3 regions of the Streptomyces xingningensis genome follow, and region 2 is predicted to be linked to each of the others. Evidence: riboswitches for the same ligand, from Rfam matches in the RefSeq annotation. Region 2 holds a riboswitch; each other region holds the start of a gene.
The links. A riboswitch is a leader RNA that binds a small molecule or an ion and turns the genes downstream of it on or off. The one in region 2 is predicted to bind cyclic di-AMP.
Positions count from the first base shown of each region.

Region 1 (5,515 bases), on a different contig from region 2:
GGGCAGGCCCGGGCCGCGCCAGGCGCCCGGCACCAGCAGCAAGGTCGCGGGCACGCCCCTGGCGTCCAGATCGTTCACCCAGCATCGGCTCTGCTCCAGGCTCCAGGACGCGATGTCGTGGACGGAGACCACCAACGCACCGTCGCTGTCGCTGTCGTTGTCACCGCGCACCGGGGAGTTCCTTCCCTACGTGAATGATGCAGAGGTTTTGAAATGATCAATGGGGGGAGTTGTTGATGTGACAACAGAGGCTGGTGATGCGGAAGTTCGGGAGGTGCTGTCTCACGTGCGGCGCACGGTGCCCTCGCCAGGAGCCATCCGGTTGTCCCTGCGGGCCCGTTGCGCGCGGGCCGCCGTACCACAGCTCGTCCGAAGGCAAGGAAACCCATGAACCCAGTATCACCGGATGTGCCCGCCCGGCACCCGCACGCTCCGTCCGAGCCCTTTGTCCAGTTCGGGACCGGTCTGCTGACGGCCGCGCTTGAGCGGCTGCCGGGGAAATCGGTCGCCGAGTTCACCGAGTCCTGGCGCGATCTGCCCGCCGATGCCCACCTGGGCGCCTCCAGGCCCTACCGCTTCCGCCGGTACAGCAGATTCCGGATCCTGGCCGACCGGTTGGAACTGCTGCCGCATGCCGCCTTCTTCCAGGAGGAGACGGTGAACGCGGTGCACGGCGGCGTGGACCGCATGTTCGCCCCGCTGCGCGGATCCATCGCGTCCTCGGCCGCGCTGCACACGGTCGTCCGCACCCTGCGAGACCGGCTCCCCGGTCCGCGCGCGGGCATCGACTCCTGTGGCATCCACCAGATCCGGGTCATCGCCACCCCGGATGCCGAGGGCCATCCCGCCCCCGAGGGCATCCACCGGGACGGCCACTGCTATGTGGCCCAGGTGCTGATCGGACGGGAGGGCGTGGAGGGGGCCGAGTCGAGCCTCTACGACCTCGAGCGCAACCCGGTGCACAAGGCGCTGCTCACCGGGCAGTGGGAGACGATCGTCCTGGACGACCGGCGGGTGCTGCACGGCGTCACCCCGATCCGGCCCGCGTCGGGGGTCCGGGAGGGCATACGCGACATGATGCTCATCGACTACTTCCCCTACTTCCCCGGCGGGTGACCATCCGGGGTGCCCGCGCGGCCCCTTCGCGGGGGCACCCCGGATCGGGCCTGCTACTGGCGCACGGTCCAGTGGTCGTCCGCCCCGGCCTGGATGAACTTCAGCTCGGGGCAGAGGAAGGCGCCGCCGTCGGGGTTGGTCTCGGTCCACGGCGAGTCGGACGGGCTCGCGGGCTTCCAGGCACCGCCGTGGCGGAGCCGGATGGCGCTGCTGTCGAAGACGGTGTTGCGCGCCTCGGTGCAGTAGTAGCCGACGCCGGTGGCGGGGTCGGGGCTGGCATAGATCTCGAACATGTCCCAGCCGTGGTTCAGACCGCTCTGGTCGGTGCCGGACTGGCGGTAGAGCAGGTCCCAGGCGGCGGTGCGGTGGTTGTACAGATACCCGGACCAGGTGTTGGCGGCCGCGTCGTCACGCACCAGCTGCACGGTGTAGGCGTACGGTCCGCCGCTGCCCGCGGTGTACTTGGCCAGGAAGTCCGAGTCGATCGCCAGGATCTTGGCGGGCCCGCCGGGGGAGCCGCACCAGTCCCAGGCCCAGATCTCGTCGCCGCTGTTCCAGTAGGAGGTGACGATCTCCATGCAGGAGTTCTGGGCCTTGGTGGTGGGCGCGTAGGTGAAGTTCTCCGCGTCGGTGACCCGGTAGCCGGGGTCGACGGTGTGGGTGGCCATGATGCCGTCGTGAGTGCCCGGCTGGGGGAAGACTCCCCACCAGTTGTGGGTGATATTGGCGGATATGTCCAAGTGGCCCGCCTGGGCCTCGCGTTGGGAGCGCCGGCTCTCCTCGAAGGCGCGGACCGCCCGTTCGCGAGCGGGGGAGCGGCCCGGCTCGCGGGCTCCGGTCACGATGCCGGTGTGCGGGGCATCGGGGTCGGGGGTGCGGACGACGGGCGGGCCGGCGGGGTGGCCCGCGGCAGGGCCGGGGTGTGCGGTGGCGGGGGCGATCCCCAGGGCGGCGAGTGCGCAGAGCAGCAGGGCGACCAAGGGGGTCCGATGTCTGTTCATCTGGCTCCTCCGGGACCGAACGGTGGGTACGGCGGGGGGTGGGAGCACGGGGTCGGACGCCTGATGGTCCATGGCGAGCCCGAACCCCAAGCAGGGGCAATGTCCATGACAATTACCTCCGCGTCAAGGGGCTCAGCGGTCCCAGGTGACCCGGGGCTCAGGATGCCGTCACTCGCCGCCGAATGACTCTGCTTTCACGGGAGTTGACTGAGCGCGCTCCCGACACGTGGTCTACGGTGTGCCCCAGTGGCGCGCTGATCACAAGTGCGCAGGGTGGGTCATCATGGTGTCCATGGGTGTCATTGGCCTGCCGGAAAACCGAAAAAAGGAGAAAATCCATGGCAGACCGAACCTCTGACGGGGATGCGATACCCCCGGCGCGTCGCCGCCGGGGCATCGGGGTACCCGCCCGTGCCGGACTGCTGGCCGTGGCCGGGGTGTTGGTGCTGGCGGGCTGCAACGGAGCGAAGGACTCCTCGGACTCGGCCGACGCGGCGGAGACGGCCGCGAGTGCACCGGCGGAGTCCGACGGCCATGCCGCCCCCCTGGCCTCCGGCGGCAAATCGCCCAAGCCCGGGCACACTTCACCGAAGCCGGGGCATGCCACCCCGACGCGCGGCGGGAGCTCGCCGTCCGCCGGACCCTCGTCGGCGCCGCCCACCACCACCGCCTCCGGCGGTCGCTGGCAGCCCCGGCCGGGAACTCCCTGGCAGTGGCAGCTCGACGGGAAGGTCGACACCTCCGTGGATGTCCCCGTCTATGACATCGACGGCTTCGAGAACGATGCGAAGGTCGTCGACCAGCTGCACGGCAAGAAGCGGAAGGCCATTTGCTACATCAATGTGGGCGCCTATGAGGACTTCCGCCCCGACCATGGCTCCTTCCCCCGGGAGTTGCTGGGGGCGGACGTCGAGGGATGGAAGGGGGAGAAGTGGCTGGACATCCGCCGCATCGACGCCCTGCGTCCGATCATGGCGAAGCGCTTTGACATGTGCAAAAAGAAGGGATTCGATGCGATTGAGCCGGATCTGACCGAAGGGTTCCGCAACAAGACGGATTTCCCGCTCACCGGCGAGCACCAGCTCGCCTACAACCGGATGGTCGCGAGCCTGGCGCATGAGCGAGGACTCGCCATCGGGCTCAAGAACGACCTGGATCAGATTCCGCAGCTGGTGAAGGACTTCGACTTTGAAGTCAACGAGCAGTGCGCGCAGTACGAGGAGTGCGACAAGCTCACCCCCTTTGTGCGGGCGAACAAGGCCGTATTCCATGTCGAATACGACCTGTCACCAGGGGAGTTCTGTGACATGGCCAAGAATCTTCACCTCAGTTCGATGCAGAAGAAGCTCGGTCTGAACGCCTGGCGCCGTCCCTGCTGAACCCCGTCGGCGGGGGCGGGAAACCGCCCCCGCCCAACGTGAAGAACCTCACAGACTGCCATTTCCGCTCTGGATTTTGCCGGTTGATGGTGCAGGATCATGCACCGAACAACAGCACCCGTCACCGAGGCGGGGCGATCCGGGCGGACGCCGAATCCTGCCGCCGCTCCGGATGCGGAACTGATTCGTTGGATCGGCAGGAGCGGGAGACCCAGGCACGACGAACCACGATGGCGGTGGTTCTAGGGGTGAAGCCACAGCGGTGGCCGGGCAACTTCGCCAGTCCGAACCCGACAGGTCATCTTTCGCAGGCGGATGACGAAGGGCTATTGGCATGTCTTCTGCGTTGCCTCGAATACCCGCGCTCATCTCCCGGGCCGGAACCGCATCGGCCCTCACCGCCGCCACCGTCGCGGCATCCGTTCTCCTGCCGGGCATGGCCGCCGATGCGCAGGCGGCGACCCCCGGGTCCAAGGCCGTGAAGGTGGCGGCGTCCAAGCAGGGCTCCCCGTACCAGTGGGGTGCCACCGGCCCCAACCGCTTCGACTGCTCGGGCCTGACGCTCTATTCCTTCAAGAAGGCCGGCAAGCGGCTGCCGCGGGTGGCCGCCGACCAGTACAACGCCACCCGGCATCTGTCCCGGGGCTCCCGCAGCGTCGGCGACCTGGTGTTCTTCCACTCCGGCAGCTACGTCTACCACGTGGGCATCTACGCCGGGGGTGGCAAGATCTGGCACGCCCCGGGCACCGGCAAGAAGGTCCGGCTGGAGAAGATCTGGACCAACAACGTCTGGTACGGGCGGGTCCGCTGACCCAAGCCGCTTCCCCGGCCATCGGGGGCGGCCTCCTCCCCACGGGAGGAGGCCGCCCCCGAAGTGCCGGTCAGGCGGCGTCCAGGTAGACCCACTTCCCGTCTTCCCGCACAAAACGGCTGAGCTCGTGCTGCGCGTCCGACTTTCCGTGCGCACGGAAATGGGCCCGGAATTCGACGGTGCCCTCGTGGTGGAACGGCGTGCCGTCCCCGGTGGCGAGGATGTCGAGCCCGGTCCACCGCATCCCGGGATCGAAGTCCAGGCCGGGCGGCCGGGTGCTGGAATGCCAGGTGCGGAGCAGATACGCGGCATCGTGGACGACAAAGGCGCTGTAACGCGAGCGCATCAGACGCTCGGCGGTGGCCGCCTGCCGCTGCCCGCTGTGCAGACTGCCGCAGCATTCCGCATAGTCGGCGTCGAGCCCGCAGGGGCAGGGTGAGGTGGGACCGATGGTGCTGTTCTTGGACACCTGATGATTGTGCCCAAGACGCCCGCAGAACCGTGCACCGGGCCTTCCGGATGGCGTACGAACCGGATATCGGATCCCATGTCATACGACGTCATACGACAGGGCCTCGCCTGTTTCCCGAGTTCTTCAAGTTCTTCAAGTTGCCGTTGTTTCCCGTGAGTTGACTCGACTAGGGTCACTCCGGTGCGCAGTCGTGTGATTCCCTCCATGTTCCTGGCCGTCCTGGTGCTGACGGCATGCGAAGTTCGGTCCGAGGCCGAAAGCGATTCGGAGCCGAGAGCGTCGAGTCCGTCCAAGCCCACCCACAAGCGGGCGGAGACCCGTGGTGACGGGGCCGAGCTGCTCCGCAGAGCGGGCGAGAAGCTCAGCGTCCAGAACCCTGCCTTCTCCCCGGACGGCAAAACCTTCCTCTTCACCGAATTCCAGGGGGGTTACAACAAGGACGCCGCCGCGCTGCGCGTCCTGCCCTTCGACGCCGATGCGGCGGACCGGAAACCGGACACCCTGCTCGACAAGGCCGACACGGCCGCGGTGAACCTGCCGGGCAGCAGCTGGCACCCGTCCCGCGGGGTGACCTTCGCCTGGGACCGGGAGGTCCATGACGAGGTGTGGACCCTGAAACCGGGCGGGCAGCCGGTCCGGGTGACCCAGCACCAGGGCAAGTCCGGCTATCTGGAGCCCAGTTTCTCGCCGGACGGGGAGTGGATCTCCTTCCAGGAGAGCGTGGAGCGCGAAGACG
Region 1 is NZ_JBDJPF010000013.1:74,094-79,608, reverse strand. Features, by position in the region: gene ABCR83_RS09845 (DUF2334 domain-containing protein) at 1-171, opposite strand, end outside; gene ABCR83_RS09840 (2OG-Fe dioxygenase family protein) at 388-1,116, shown strand; gene ABCR83_RS09835 (carbohydrate-binding protein) at 1,170-2,117, opposite strand; gene ABCR83_RS09830 (endo alpha-1,4 polygalactosaminidase) at 2,456-3,496, shown strand; cyclic di-AMP (ydaO/yuaA leader) riboswitch at 3,673-3,825, shown strand; gene ABCR83_RS09825 (C40 family peptidase) at 3,831-4,307, shown strand; gene ABCR83_RS09820 (YchJ family protein) at 4,378-4,776, opposite strand; gene ABCR83_RS09815 (TolB family protein) at 4,960-5,515, shown strand, end outside.
Region 1: linked by a shared signal. The riboswitch ahead of ABCR83_RS09825 (C40 family peptidase) and the one ahead of ABCR83_RS25640 (M23 family metallopeptidase) in region 2 are both predicted to bind cyclic di-AMP.

Region 2 (5,515 bases):
CGGCGGCGCCCGCCTCGTCGATGTCGTCGAATGCCGGGGAGGCCGGGGAGGCAGCCATCCGGCCGGACCGTTCCTCGGTCCGGCGGCGCCAGGCCGCATACCGCACGGCCTCGCCGAGGGCGCGCACCGCCCGTTCGGCGGCCGGGTAGGCGGGGATCCGGACGCCGGTGCCCGCACCGGGAGCGGCGAGCGCCTCGGCGAGGCCCGGGATCTCCAGGTGGACGACGCAGATGGGCTTGGCGGCCGGGGCGGTGGCGGCCGCTTCGCGCAGGGCGGCGGCAAGCCGGGCCGATGCCTGGCCGGCCCGGCCGTCGACCCGGGGGATGGCGGTGACGACGACGGCGTCACAGCCGTCGTCCGCCAGGGCCTCGGCGAGCGCCTGCCGGAAATCCGCCGGCTCGGCGGCCGTGGTCAGGTCGCGCGGCGGCAGCGGGCGCAGGCCGTCGGTGCGGCAGGCGTCATAGGTGAGCAGGTCGAGGGACTCGGAGTTGCCGAGGATGGCGATGCGCGGGCCGGCCGGCAGCGGCTGGGAGGCGAGCAGCAGCCCGGTGTCGATGAGCTCGGTGACGGTGCCGACGCGGCTGACACCCGCCTGCCGCAGCAGATCGGAGACGGTGGCGTCGGGGAGGCGGCTGGCGGGCACGGCGTGCCCGGCGGGGGCGGCGGCGCCGTGCCGGGCGCCCTTGACGACGACGACCGGTTTGCGGGCGGCGGTGCGCTTGGCGAGGCGGGTGAACTTGCGTGGGTTGCCGAGGGATTCCAGGTACATCAGGACGACGTCGGTGTCCGGGTCGTCGTGCCAGTACTGCAGGAAGTCGTTGCCGGAGACATCGGCGCGGTTGCCGGCCGAAACGAAGGTCGAGACCCCGGCCAGCCCGGCGGACCGGCGGTGCAGCTCGGAGAGCAGGGCGATGCCGATCGCGCCGGACTGGCTGAACAGCCCGAGCCGCCCGGCGGCGGGCGGCTCGGGTGCGAGCGAGGCGTTGAGGCGGATGCCGTCGGCGGTGTTGACCAGGCCGAAGGAGTTGGGGCCGATGACGCGCATGCCGTACGAACGGGCCCGGCGGACCAGCTCGCGCTGGCGCTCCCGCCCCCGCGGCCCGGCCTCGGCGTATCCGGCGGTCAGCACGAGCAGGCCCTGGACCCCGTGCTCGCCGCAGTCGGTGACGACCGACGGGACCTGCTCTGCGGGCACGGCGACGACGACCAGATCGATGGGGCCGGTGATGTCGCTCAGCGAGCGATGGGCGGGGACGCCCTCGGGCTCCAGCACCGAAGTGCCCTCCGGAAAGGCCCGGTTGACGGCATGGAGGCGCCCGGTGAAGCCGCCCGCGAGGAGGTTGCGCAGCACGGAGCGGCCCATGCCGCCGTCCCCCCGGCCGGTGCCGACGACGGCGACGGAGCCGGGGGTGATCAGGCGCCGGACGGAGCGGGCCTCGGCGCGCTGCTCGCGGGCGCGCTGGACGGCGAGCGACCGGTCGGTGGGTTCCAGGTCGAGCTCGAGGCGGACGACGCCGTCCTCGAAGCTGCGCTTCTGGGTGTAGCCGGCATCCGTGAACACCTTGATCATCTTGGTGTTGGCGGGCAGCACCTCGGCGGTGAAGCGTCCGATGCCCCGCTCGCGCGCGACGGCCGCGATGTGCTCGAGCAGCACGGAGGCGACGCCGCGGCCCTGATGGGCGTCCTGCACCAGAAAGGCGACCTCCGCCTGCACGGCCGCATCGGCGCGGGCCCCGGCGGGGAGGCGGTCATAGCGCACGGTCGCGATGAACTCACCGCCGACGACGGCGGCCAGGCCCACCCGGTCCACATAGTCGTGGTGGGTGAAGCGGTGCAGGTCACGGTCGGACAGCCGGGGGTGGGGCGCGAAGAAGCGGTAGTACTTGGACTCGTCCGAGACCTGTTCGTAGAAGTCGACCAGGCGCTGCACATCGTCGGGGGTGATGGGGCGGATCTGGGCGGTGCCACCGTCGCGCAGCACCACATCGGCTTCCCAGTGGGCCGGGTAGGCGTGCTCTGGCGGCGTCTGCATGAGGTCAGCGTACGGCCGGGGACCGACAGCACGGGGCGCTGCGCCGGAGCACCACGCACCCCGTGAGACACTGGTCTAGACAACCAATTCGACTTGAAGGGCAACACCATGGTTGAGCGCCGCGTAAACGTCGGCTGGGCCGAGGGGCTGCACGCCCGCCCGGCGTCGATCTTCGTCCGTGCGGCGACTGCTGCCGGCGTCCCCGTGACGATCGCCAAGGCCGACGGCAGCCCCGTCAACGCCGGGTCCATGCTGGCCGTGCTGGGCCTGGGCGCCCAGGGCGGCGAGGAGATCGTGCTGGCCAGCGAGGCGGACGGCGCCGAGGCTGCGCTCGACCGGCTGGCGAAGCTGGTCGCCGAGGGGCTCGAGGAGCTTCCGGAGACCGTCTGAGCCGACGGCCCGCAACGGGGCCGTGGCAGCCCCGGTCGGGGCCGCCGCGGCCCCGTTGTGCTGTTGTGCTGTTGCCGCGCACCATGCGCGCGGCTACCCGGCCGGGAACCGCCACAATTCCCGGCCGGTCTTTATCAAGGAATAGCGCCCGTTTGTTAAGAACGAGCGCTCGCCGTGTTTACAGGCCGTTTCCGGCCCTGCTCGCCGACTCCCCCGGCCGGCCGCCACAACCTGAATTCCCCGGGAAAACGCCCGGCGCGCGCGGCGGCGAGCGCCCGCGCCCGTTCCGCGTCCCTTCTGGCGATGGCGTCGACGAGGGCTCCGTGCGCCTCCCAGGTCTCCACCGGGCGCGCGGGCGGCTCGGCCGCGTACACCCAGGCGATCTTGCGCCGCAGCTGGGTGAGGAGCGCGGCGAGGCTGGGGCTGCCGCAGGCCTGGGCGAGCGTCTCGTCGAACCAGTCGCCGAGCGGGCACAGCTCGCCGGTCCGCCCGGTGCGGGCGCGCTCCCGGCCGAGCCTCACCAACCCCCGCAGAACCTTCAGGTGCGCCTCGGTGCGGCGCTGTGCGGCCCGGGCCGCGCCCAGCGGTTCGAGCAGGGCACGCACATCGAGCAGATCGGCCGCCTCCTGCCGGGTGGGTTCCGCGACACAGGCGCCCGCATGCCGACGGGTGACCACAAAGCCCTCGGACGCGAGGGTGCGCAGAGCCTCACGCACCGGCACCCGGGAGACGCCGTAGCGACGGGCCAGCAGGTCCTCGATGAGCCGGGCGCCGGGCGGGAAGGTCCCGGCGACGATGTCGTCACGGATCGCCGTGCACACGGCGTGCGCGGAAATCCCGCGGCCCTCGTGCACCGCTTCGCCAGCACCATTCACGAGCCGTCCCGCATGGACGAACCTCCGCTGCTCAGAGAACTCGGCCGACTCTATTGCAATCACGTGCGATTTCCGATGGCCCCGGAGATCCCAGGGATATTTTTGGCCATGCGCGAAGGCCCCGGCCAAGGGGCCGGGGCCTTCGCGAAGTGTGGCATGGGGCCTGGATGTCGACTAGATGTCGACGCCGTGCGCGCGCAGATAGGCGACCGGGTCGATGTCCGAGCCGTAGGTCGGAGCCGTACGCGCCTCGAAGTGCAGATGCGGGCCGGTGACATTGCCGGTGGCGCCCGAGAGGCCGATCTGCTCGCCGGGGGTCACCGTCTGGCCGACGGAGACGCCGATGGACGACAGATGGCCGTACTGGGTGTAGGTGCCGTCGGCCATCTTGATCACGATGTTGTTGCCGTAGGCGCCGCCCCAGCCGGCCTCGACCACGGTGCCCGCGCCCACCGCGTGCACGGAAGTGCCCGACTCGGCATGGAAGTCGACACCGGTGTGGCTGCCGGAGGACCACAGTCCGCTGGTCGCCTGGTAGGCGGTGGAGACATAGGAGCCGTCGATCGGCAGCACAAAGGTGTTGAGGCGCTTGCGCTCCTCCTCGCGGGCGGCACGCTCCTTGGCGGCGCGCTCGGCGTCCGCCTTCCGCTTGGCCTCGTCCGCGCGCTTCTTGAGCAGCGCCGCCTGCCTCTTGGCGGCCACCTCCGCCTGGTGCCTCGCCTCGGCCTGGTCGGCGGCCCCGCGCTGGGTGTCGGCCTGCGCACCGACGTTCTGGGCCACGTCGTCGGTGATGACAATGGCCTGGGTCAGGCCGGTGTCCTCGTGAAGCGGAGAGTCGTCGGAGGCCGCGAAGGCCGGAGCGGCGACGCCGACGGCCACACCCGTGGCGGTGAGGGTGGCTATGCCCGCTATGTTGGCGCTGACGCGCACGGCACGGCTCGGACGACGGTGTTTCCCGGTAGGACGGGTGAACGCCATAAGCGCGGCTGATCCTTTCCTTCCCTCTCGCCTACCGGGTTAGCTGACGGGTTCGGAGCAGGAAGGTCTCCTACGGAGCCCTCCGGAGAGGGGCCCGATTCACCCCAGGGAACAAGTGGTTCCCCGGCTCCCCTGGCTCGCGCCGTACGGGGACTCGGCGATGGCTGCCCGGGGCCGCGGGTGCGGCTCCGATCTGACGGACTGCCGCACAGAAGCTAATCGGCGTCAGATTCGAACGGCAAACGGAACCACGATTTAGTGACACACGCCACAGGGATGGCGTGCAACCGCCGTGCCCACATCGGGCATATGGGAGGCGCAGGAGCCTCCATGGCCCCTGCGCCTCCCTGTCCGTCCGGCCCTTGAGCCTCCGTCAGGCGGAGCTGACCGTCACCTCTCCGATCCCCAGCGCCTTGACGGGCTCCAGGATCTCGGAGGCGTCACCGACGAGCACCGTCACCAGACGGCCGGCCGGGAAGGCGCTGACGACGGCCGCGGTGGCCTCCACGGTGCCGGTCTCCGCGAGGCGTTCGTACAGCCGGGCCTGGAAGTCGTCCGGCAGGTGCTGCTCGACCTGGTCGGCGAGGGTGCCCGCGACGGCCGCCGCCGTCTCGTACTTCAGCGGGGCGACGCCGACGAGGTTCTGCACGGCGACATCGCGCTCGGCGTCCGTCAGGCCCTCGGCCGCGACGGTGCGCAGCACCGCCCACAGGTCCTCCAGCGCCGGGCCGGTGTTCGGGGTGTCCACCGATCCGCTGATGGCGAGCATCGCGGCACCCGTGGAATCGGGGGCGGAGCGCAGCACTTGGGCGTAGGCCCGCACGCCGTAGGTGTAGCCCTTCTCCTCGCGCAGCACCCGGTCCAGCCGGGAGGTGAGGGTGCCGCCCAGGCAGTAGGTGCCGAGCACCTGGGCGGGCCAGACCCGCTCGTGCCGGTCGGCGCCGATCCGGCCGATGAGCAGTTGGGTCTGCACTGCGCCGGGGCGGTCGACGATCAGGACCCGGCCGGTGTCGTCGGCGGTGACCGGTGGCACGGGCCGGGGCTCGGCGGTGGAGCCGGTCCAGGCGCCGAGCGAGTCGGCCAGGGCCTGGTCGAGGTCCACGCCCGTGAAGTCGCCGACGATGACGGCGGTCGCGGTGGCGGGGCGGACGTGCGCCTCGTAGAAGGCCCGCACGGAGGCGGCGTCGATGTGCTCGACGGTCTCCTCGGTGCCCTGGCGGGGGCGCGACATCCGCGAGTC
Region 2 is NZ_JBDJPF010000059.1:7,625-13,139, forward strand. Features, by position in the region: gene ABCR83_RS25625 (bifunctional acetate--CoA ligase family protein/GNAT family N-acetyltransferase) at 1-2,032, opposite strand, end outside; gene ABCR83_RS25630 (HPr family phosphocarrier protein) at 2,141-2,422, shown strand; gene ABCR83_RS25635 (GntR family transcriptional regulator) at 2,578-3,297, opposite strand; gene ABCR83_RS25640 (M23 family metallopeptidase) at 3,472-4,275, opposite strand; cyclic di-AMP (ydaO/yuaA leader) riboswitch at 4,289-4,445, opposite strand; gene ABCR83_RS25645 (M16 family metallopeptidase) at 4,649-5,515, opposite strand, start outside.

Region 3 (5,515 bases), on a different contig from region 2:
CGAGAGGTCATCAGATGCGTTCCGGGACAGGCCGACATCGTCGGCCCCGTCAGATACCCGCCGTTGTGGTCGCCGCGGGGGTGACGGGTGCCGGCATCGCCATGCCGTTGTTCGCCGCCACCGGCGCCACCGCCGCCGACGCCGCGACCTGGGACCGCGTCGCCCAGTGCGAGAGCGGCGGGCTGTGGAGCGCCGACAACGGCGACGGGTTCTACGGCGGGTTGCAGATGACGCGTCAGATGTGGGAGGCGAACGGCGGTACGTCCTATGCGCCGCAGCCCGACATGGCCAGTCGCGCCCAGCAGATCGCCGTCGCCGAGCGGATCCTCCAGGCCCGCGGACCGTATGCCTGGCCCAGCTGCGCGATCGGTTCCGGCCTGGCCGCGAACGGGCCGACGCCGGAGGTGAATCCGGGTTCGACCCAGGCGCCCGAGCTGGCGCCGGCCCATCGGGCCGAGCCCGGACACCCGGCGCCCGCACCCCCCTCGTCCGCCTCCGGGACCCCGAACCCCGATGGGACCCCGAACCCCGATGGGGCCTCCGGTTCCGGTGCGTCAAAGCCCGGCAAGTCCACGCCGCAGCAGCCCGCCGAACAGCAGGGCGACCAGCCCGAGGGCAAGCACCGCAAGCCCCCGGCGGCGGACCCGGTGACTCCGCCCGCCGGTACCCCCTCGGCGGACCCCGCCCCGGCCCAGGGGCACACGCCCGGCGGCACCGGCGCGGACCCGGGCGGCAGCGCACCGTCGGACCCGGGCGCCGGGGCGGGCGCGGGCGCGGGGACGGGCAAGCACCGTGCCGAGCCGCCGCGTTCGGGCGCGGACCGCGCCTCGCGCGGTGGTACGGAAGCCCGTACGGGCACGCCGGAGGCGGGCGACTACACCGTGCGCCCCGGTGACAATCTGTCAGCCATCGCACAGGAGGAGTCCGTCGAGGGCGGCTGGCACAAGCTCTACCGAGACAACCAAAAGGCCGTCGGATCCGATCCGGACCTCATCCACCCTGGTCAGCAACTCGAACTGAAGAAGTAGCGGGACGGTTTGAGTCGAATGTCCGTTCCTGTGGAAAGTGAGACATGGGTCTCGTTGACAACGGCTCAAATGGCACCGTCCGGAATTCGATTAACCGCCTCCCACCTGCGAAAACAGCAGGTTACGGAGGGGTGTGAAGTCAGTCGGTGGCTGAAAAGGAGGGTTTGAACACCTCGGCCGCCTGTGCTTAACGTCGTCACCGCTCGCCACCGCGAGCACCACGGTCGTCACGCCGAATCCTGCCAACGACCGAGGGAGTCGTCGCGCAAGCGCCGTAGGCAGGAGCGGGGGAACCAAGGTAGGGCGCCGTAACGGACCGTCAGTCGCGATCGTGGATCGCCGACCGGACGAGCCGGGACGGCTAGGGGTGAAGCCGAGCACGCGCAAGCCGCTCGGCCGGGCAACTCACGTCCGAACCCGACAGCTCACCTCGTAGGCGCCGGTGAGGAAACCGACTTATGTCCAAGGGCAAGCATCGTCGTCCGAACAAGGCCGTCCGCATCGCCACGCTGGCCGGTGTCACCGGTGCCGCTGTCGCGGCCCCGCTGATGGCCGCCACGTCTGCCCACGCCGCTTCCGTGGTCACCTGGGACAAGGTCGCCCAGTGTGAGTCCGGCGGCAACTGGTCCATCAACACCGGTAACGGCTACTACGGTGGCCTGCAGTTCTCGCAGTCCTCCTGGGAGGCCATGGGCGGCACCAGCTACGCCCCGCGCGCCGACCTGGCGTCCAAGAGCCAGCAGATCGCCGTCGCCGAGAAGCTCCTCGCCGCGCAGGGTCCCGGTGCCTGGGGCTGCGCCGGTGAGGGCGGCCTGACCTCCGGCGGCCCGGCCGCCGATGTCGACACCTCCGGTTCGTCCTCGAAGAAGTCCTCGGGCTCCAGCGAGCGCGGCACCTCCACCAAGAGCCACGCCGACCGCAGCGAGCGCCAGTCCGCGCCGAAGCACGCCGCCCCGAAGGCGGACGACGGCGACGACGAGACCCCGGCCCCGCGCCAGGCCGCGCCCAAGCACGCCGCCCCGAAGACCGTGAAGATGGGCGACGGCGAGTACCAGGTCAAGGAAGGCGACACCCTCGCCAAGATCGCCGAGGCCAAGAAGGTCAAGGGCGGCTGGGAGAAGCTCTACGACCGCAACAAGGACATCGTGGACAACGCCGACCTCATCTACCCGGGCCAGAAGCTGCACCTCAGCTGACCCGGGAGACCCCTGCCCTCACGTGTGAGCAGGATCGCCCCGCTCCGATGCGTCTACCCCCGAGCCGCATCGGAGCGGGGCTCCGCCATGTTTGCGATCCGCCATGTTTGTGAAGGGTGCGGGATGTTTGTGAAGGGTGCGGGCGCGCGAAGCGCACCCGCTTCTTCGCTCAGCGAACACAACGGCTGACCATTCCTCCCGTGATCTCGGCGTTTGTGCCATTTTTCGGTTTGGGCGGCGGTCCGGCGGCGGGCGGAGCCTCCGGGGCCCGTTAGGCTCGTGCTGCAGAACTCCAGACACCCACGAAGGAGACCCTCGTGCCGTCCATCGACGTCGTCGTAGCTCGCGAGATCCTCGACTCGCGAGGCAACCCCACGGTCGAGGTCGAGGTCGGCCTCGACGACGGCTCCACCGGCCGTGCCGCCGTGCCGTCCGGTGCCTCGACCGGCGCCTTCGAAGCCATCGAGCTCCGTGACGGTGACCCGAACCGTTACCTGGGCAAGGGCGTGGAGAAGGCCGTGCTCGCCGTCATCGAGCAGATCGGTCCGGAGCTGGTCGGCTATGACGCCACCGAGCAGCGCCTGATCGACCAGGCGATGTTCGACCTGGACGCCACCGAGAACAAGGGCTCGCTCGGCGCCAACGCCATCCTGGGCGTCTCCCTGGCCGTCGCGCACGCCGCCTCCGAGGCCTCGGACCTGCCGCTCTTCCGCTACCTCGGCGGCCCCAACGCGCACCTGCTGCCCGTTCCGATGATGAACATCCTCAACGGCGGCTCGCACGCCGATTCCAATGTGGACATTCAGGAGTTCATGATCGCGCCGATCGGCGCGGAGTCCTTCTCCGAGGCGCTGCGCTGGGGCACCGAGGTCTACCACACCCTCAAGAAGGTGCTGAAGGGCCGCGGCCTGTCCACCGGCCTCGGCGACGAGGGCGGCTTCGCCCCGAACCTCGGCTCCAACCGCGAGGCCCTCGACCTCATCCTCGAGGCCATCAAGGAGGCCGGTTACACCCCCGGCCAGGACATCGCGCTGGCGCTGGACGTCGCCGCCTCCGAGTTCTACAAGGACGGCGTCTACACCTTCGAGGGCAAGAGCCGCACCGCCGCCGAGATGACCGAGTACTACGCGGAGCTCGTCGCCGCGTACCCGCTGGTCTCCATCGAGGACCCGCTGTTCGAGGACGACTGGGACGGCTGGAAGACCATCACCGAGAAGCTCGGCGACCAGGTCCAGCTCGTCGGTGACGACCTGTTCGTCACCAACCCCGAGCGCCTCGGCCGTGGCATCGAGGAGGGCGCCGCCAACGCCCTGCTGGTCAAGGTCAACCAGATCGGTTCGCTCACCGAGACCCTCGACGCCGTCGAGCTGGCCCAGCGCAACGGCTTCAAGTGCATGATGTCCCACCGCTCCGGCGAGACCGAGGACGTCACCATCGCCGACCTGGCCGTTGCCACCAACTGCGGCCAGATCAAGACCGGCGCCCCGGCCCGCTCCGAGCGCGTCGCCAAGTACAACCAGCTGCTGCGCATCGAGGAGATCCTCGACGACGCGGCGGTGTATGCCGGTCGCAGCGCCTTTCCGCGGTTTCGCTCTGCGAACTAGACAAGCGCAGCGCTCTGCGAACCAGCAAGTGCTTCAAGGGCTGACAAACCCGGCGTAAGCCTCACCACGTCCTCGGCCACGGTCCCGTACCGTGGCCGAGGACGACTTTGCGCGTCCGCAACCGGACCCCAAGGGGAGGCGATGTGGCGGCGGAACGGTTCTCCACCGCGACCAGACTCAAGGCACTCGGCTCGGTGCTCGTACAGGGGCCGAAGGCCGGGGGTCGGCGCATCCGGCCGCCGCGCCGGAGCCGGCTGACCGGGCGTGCCGCGCTGCTGGCGCTGGTCGTCTGCTCGCTGATCGTCGCCCTCGCCTATCCCATGCGGCAGTGGGTCACCCAGCGTTCGGACATCGACGACCAGCGGCGGCAGACCGACCGCGCCCGTGAGCAGGTCAAGCGACTGCGCGAGCAGAAGGCCCGGCTGGAGGACCCGGCGTACATCGAGCAGTTGGCGCGGGAGCACCTGCACTATGTACGCCCCGGCGAGACCGGCTACACCGTGGTGGACGGCAGCGGGGCCGCCCGGCGGCCGAAGGACCAGGGCGCGGCCGACCGGCCGTGGTACAGCAACCTCTGGGACGGTGTGGACGTGTCGGACGGCCGCCACTGACGTCGTATCACCGATCACCGATCCGCCCATTCGAGAAGACGAACACGAGCGAGCACATGGACACCCCTCCTCCGAAGACCGAGCCCACCGAGCCGACGGACGCGGATGTCGTCGCGTTCCAGGCCCAACTGGGGCGCCCGCCGCGCGGCCTGCGCGCGATCGCGCACCGCTGCCCGTGCGGCAACCCCGATGTCGTCGAGACGCAGCCACGGCTGGAGGACGGCACTCCGTTTCCGACGCTCTATTACCTGACGTGTCCCCGGGCGTCCTCGGCGATCGGGACGCTGGAGGCCGAGGGGGTCATGAAGGAGATGACCGCCCGGCTGCAGAGTGACCCGGAGCTCGCTGCCGCCTACCGCGCGGCGCACGAGGACTACATCCGGCGGCGGGACGCGATCGAGGTCCTGGAGGGCTTTCCCAGCGCCGGCGGGATGCCGGACCGGGTGAAGTGCCTGCATGTGCTGGTCGGGCACTCGCTGGCGGCGGGCCCCGGGGTGAACCCGCTGGGGGACGAGGCGATCGCGATGCTGCCGGAGTGGTGGCGCAAGGGGCCCTGTGTGAGCCCGGGTGGGGACGAGGGGTAGCGGACCGGTAGGTTCCCGAGTCCGTCCCTTCCGTTCCGTCTCCGTCCGTTTCCGATGCCCCCACGACGACTGCTGGAGAGCGCATGACCCGCGTGGCCGCGATTGACTGCGGTACCAATTCGATCCGTCTGCTGGTGGCGGACCTCGATCCGGTTACCGGTGAACTCGCCGAGCTGGACCGGCGGATGACGATCGTCCGGCTCGGGCAGGACGTGGACCGTACCGGGCGTCTCGCGCCCGAGGCCCTGGACCGTACCTTCGCGGCGTGCCGGGAGTACGCCGGGGTGATCCGGGAACTGGGGGCCGAGCGCACCCGGTTCGTGGCCACCTCCGCGTCCCGCGACGCCGAGAACCGGGCGGACTTTGTGCGCGGAGTGGTGGCGATCCTGGGGGTGAAGCCCGAGGTGATCACCGGGGACCAGGAGGCGGAATTCTCCTTCACCGGCGCGACCAAGGAGCTTTCGGGCCGGGACGACTTCGCCAAGCCCTATC
Region 3 is NZ_JBDJPF010000008.1:59,774-65,288, reverse strand. Features, by position in the region: gene ABCR83_RS06720 (transglycosylase family protein) at 15-1,028, shown strand; cyclic di-AMP (ydaO/yuaA leader) riboswitch at 1,289-1,482, shown strand; gene ABCR83_RS06715 (transglycosylase family protein) at 1,487-2,224, shown strand; gene eno (phosphopyruvate hydratase) at 2,542-3,828, shown strand; gene ABCR83_RS06705 (FtsB family cell division protein) at 3,972-4,439, shown strand; gene ABCR83_RS06700 (DUF501 domain-containing protein) at 4,496-5,023, shown strand; gene ABCR83_RS06695 (Ppx/GppA phosphatase family protein) at 5,107-5,515, shown strand, end outside.
Region 3: linked by a shared signal. The riboswitch ahead of ABCR83_RS06715 (transglycosylase family protein) and the one ahead of ABCR83_RS25640 (M23 family metallopeptidase) in region 2 are both predicted to bind cyclic di-AMP.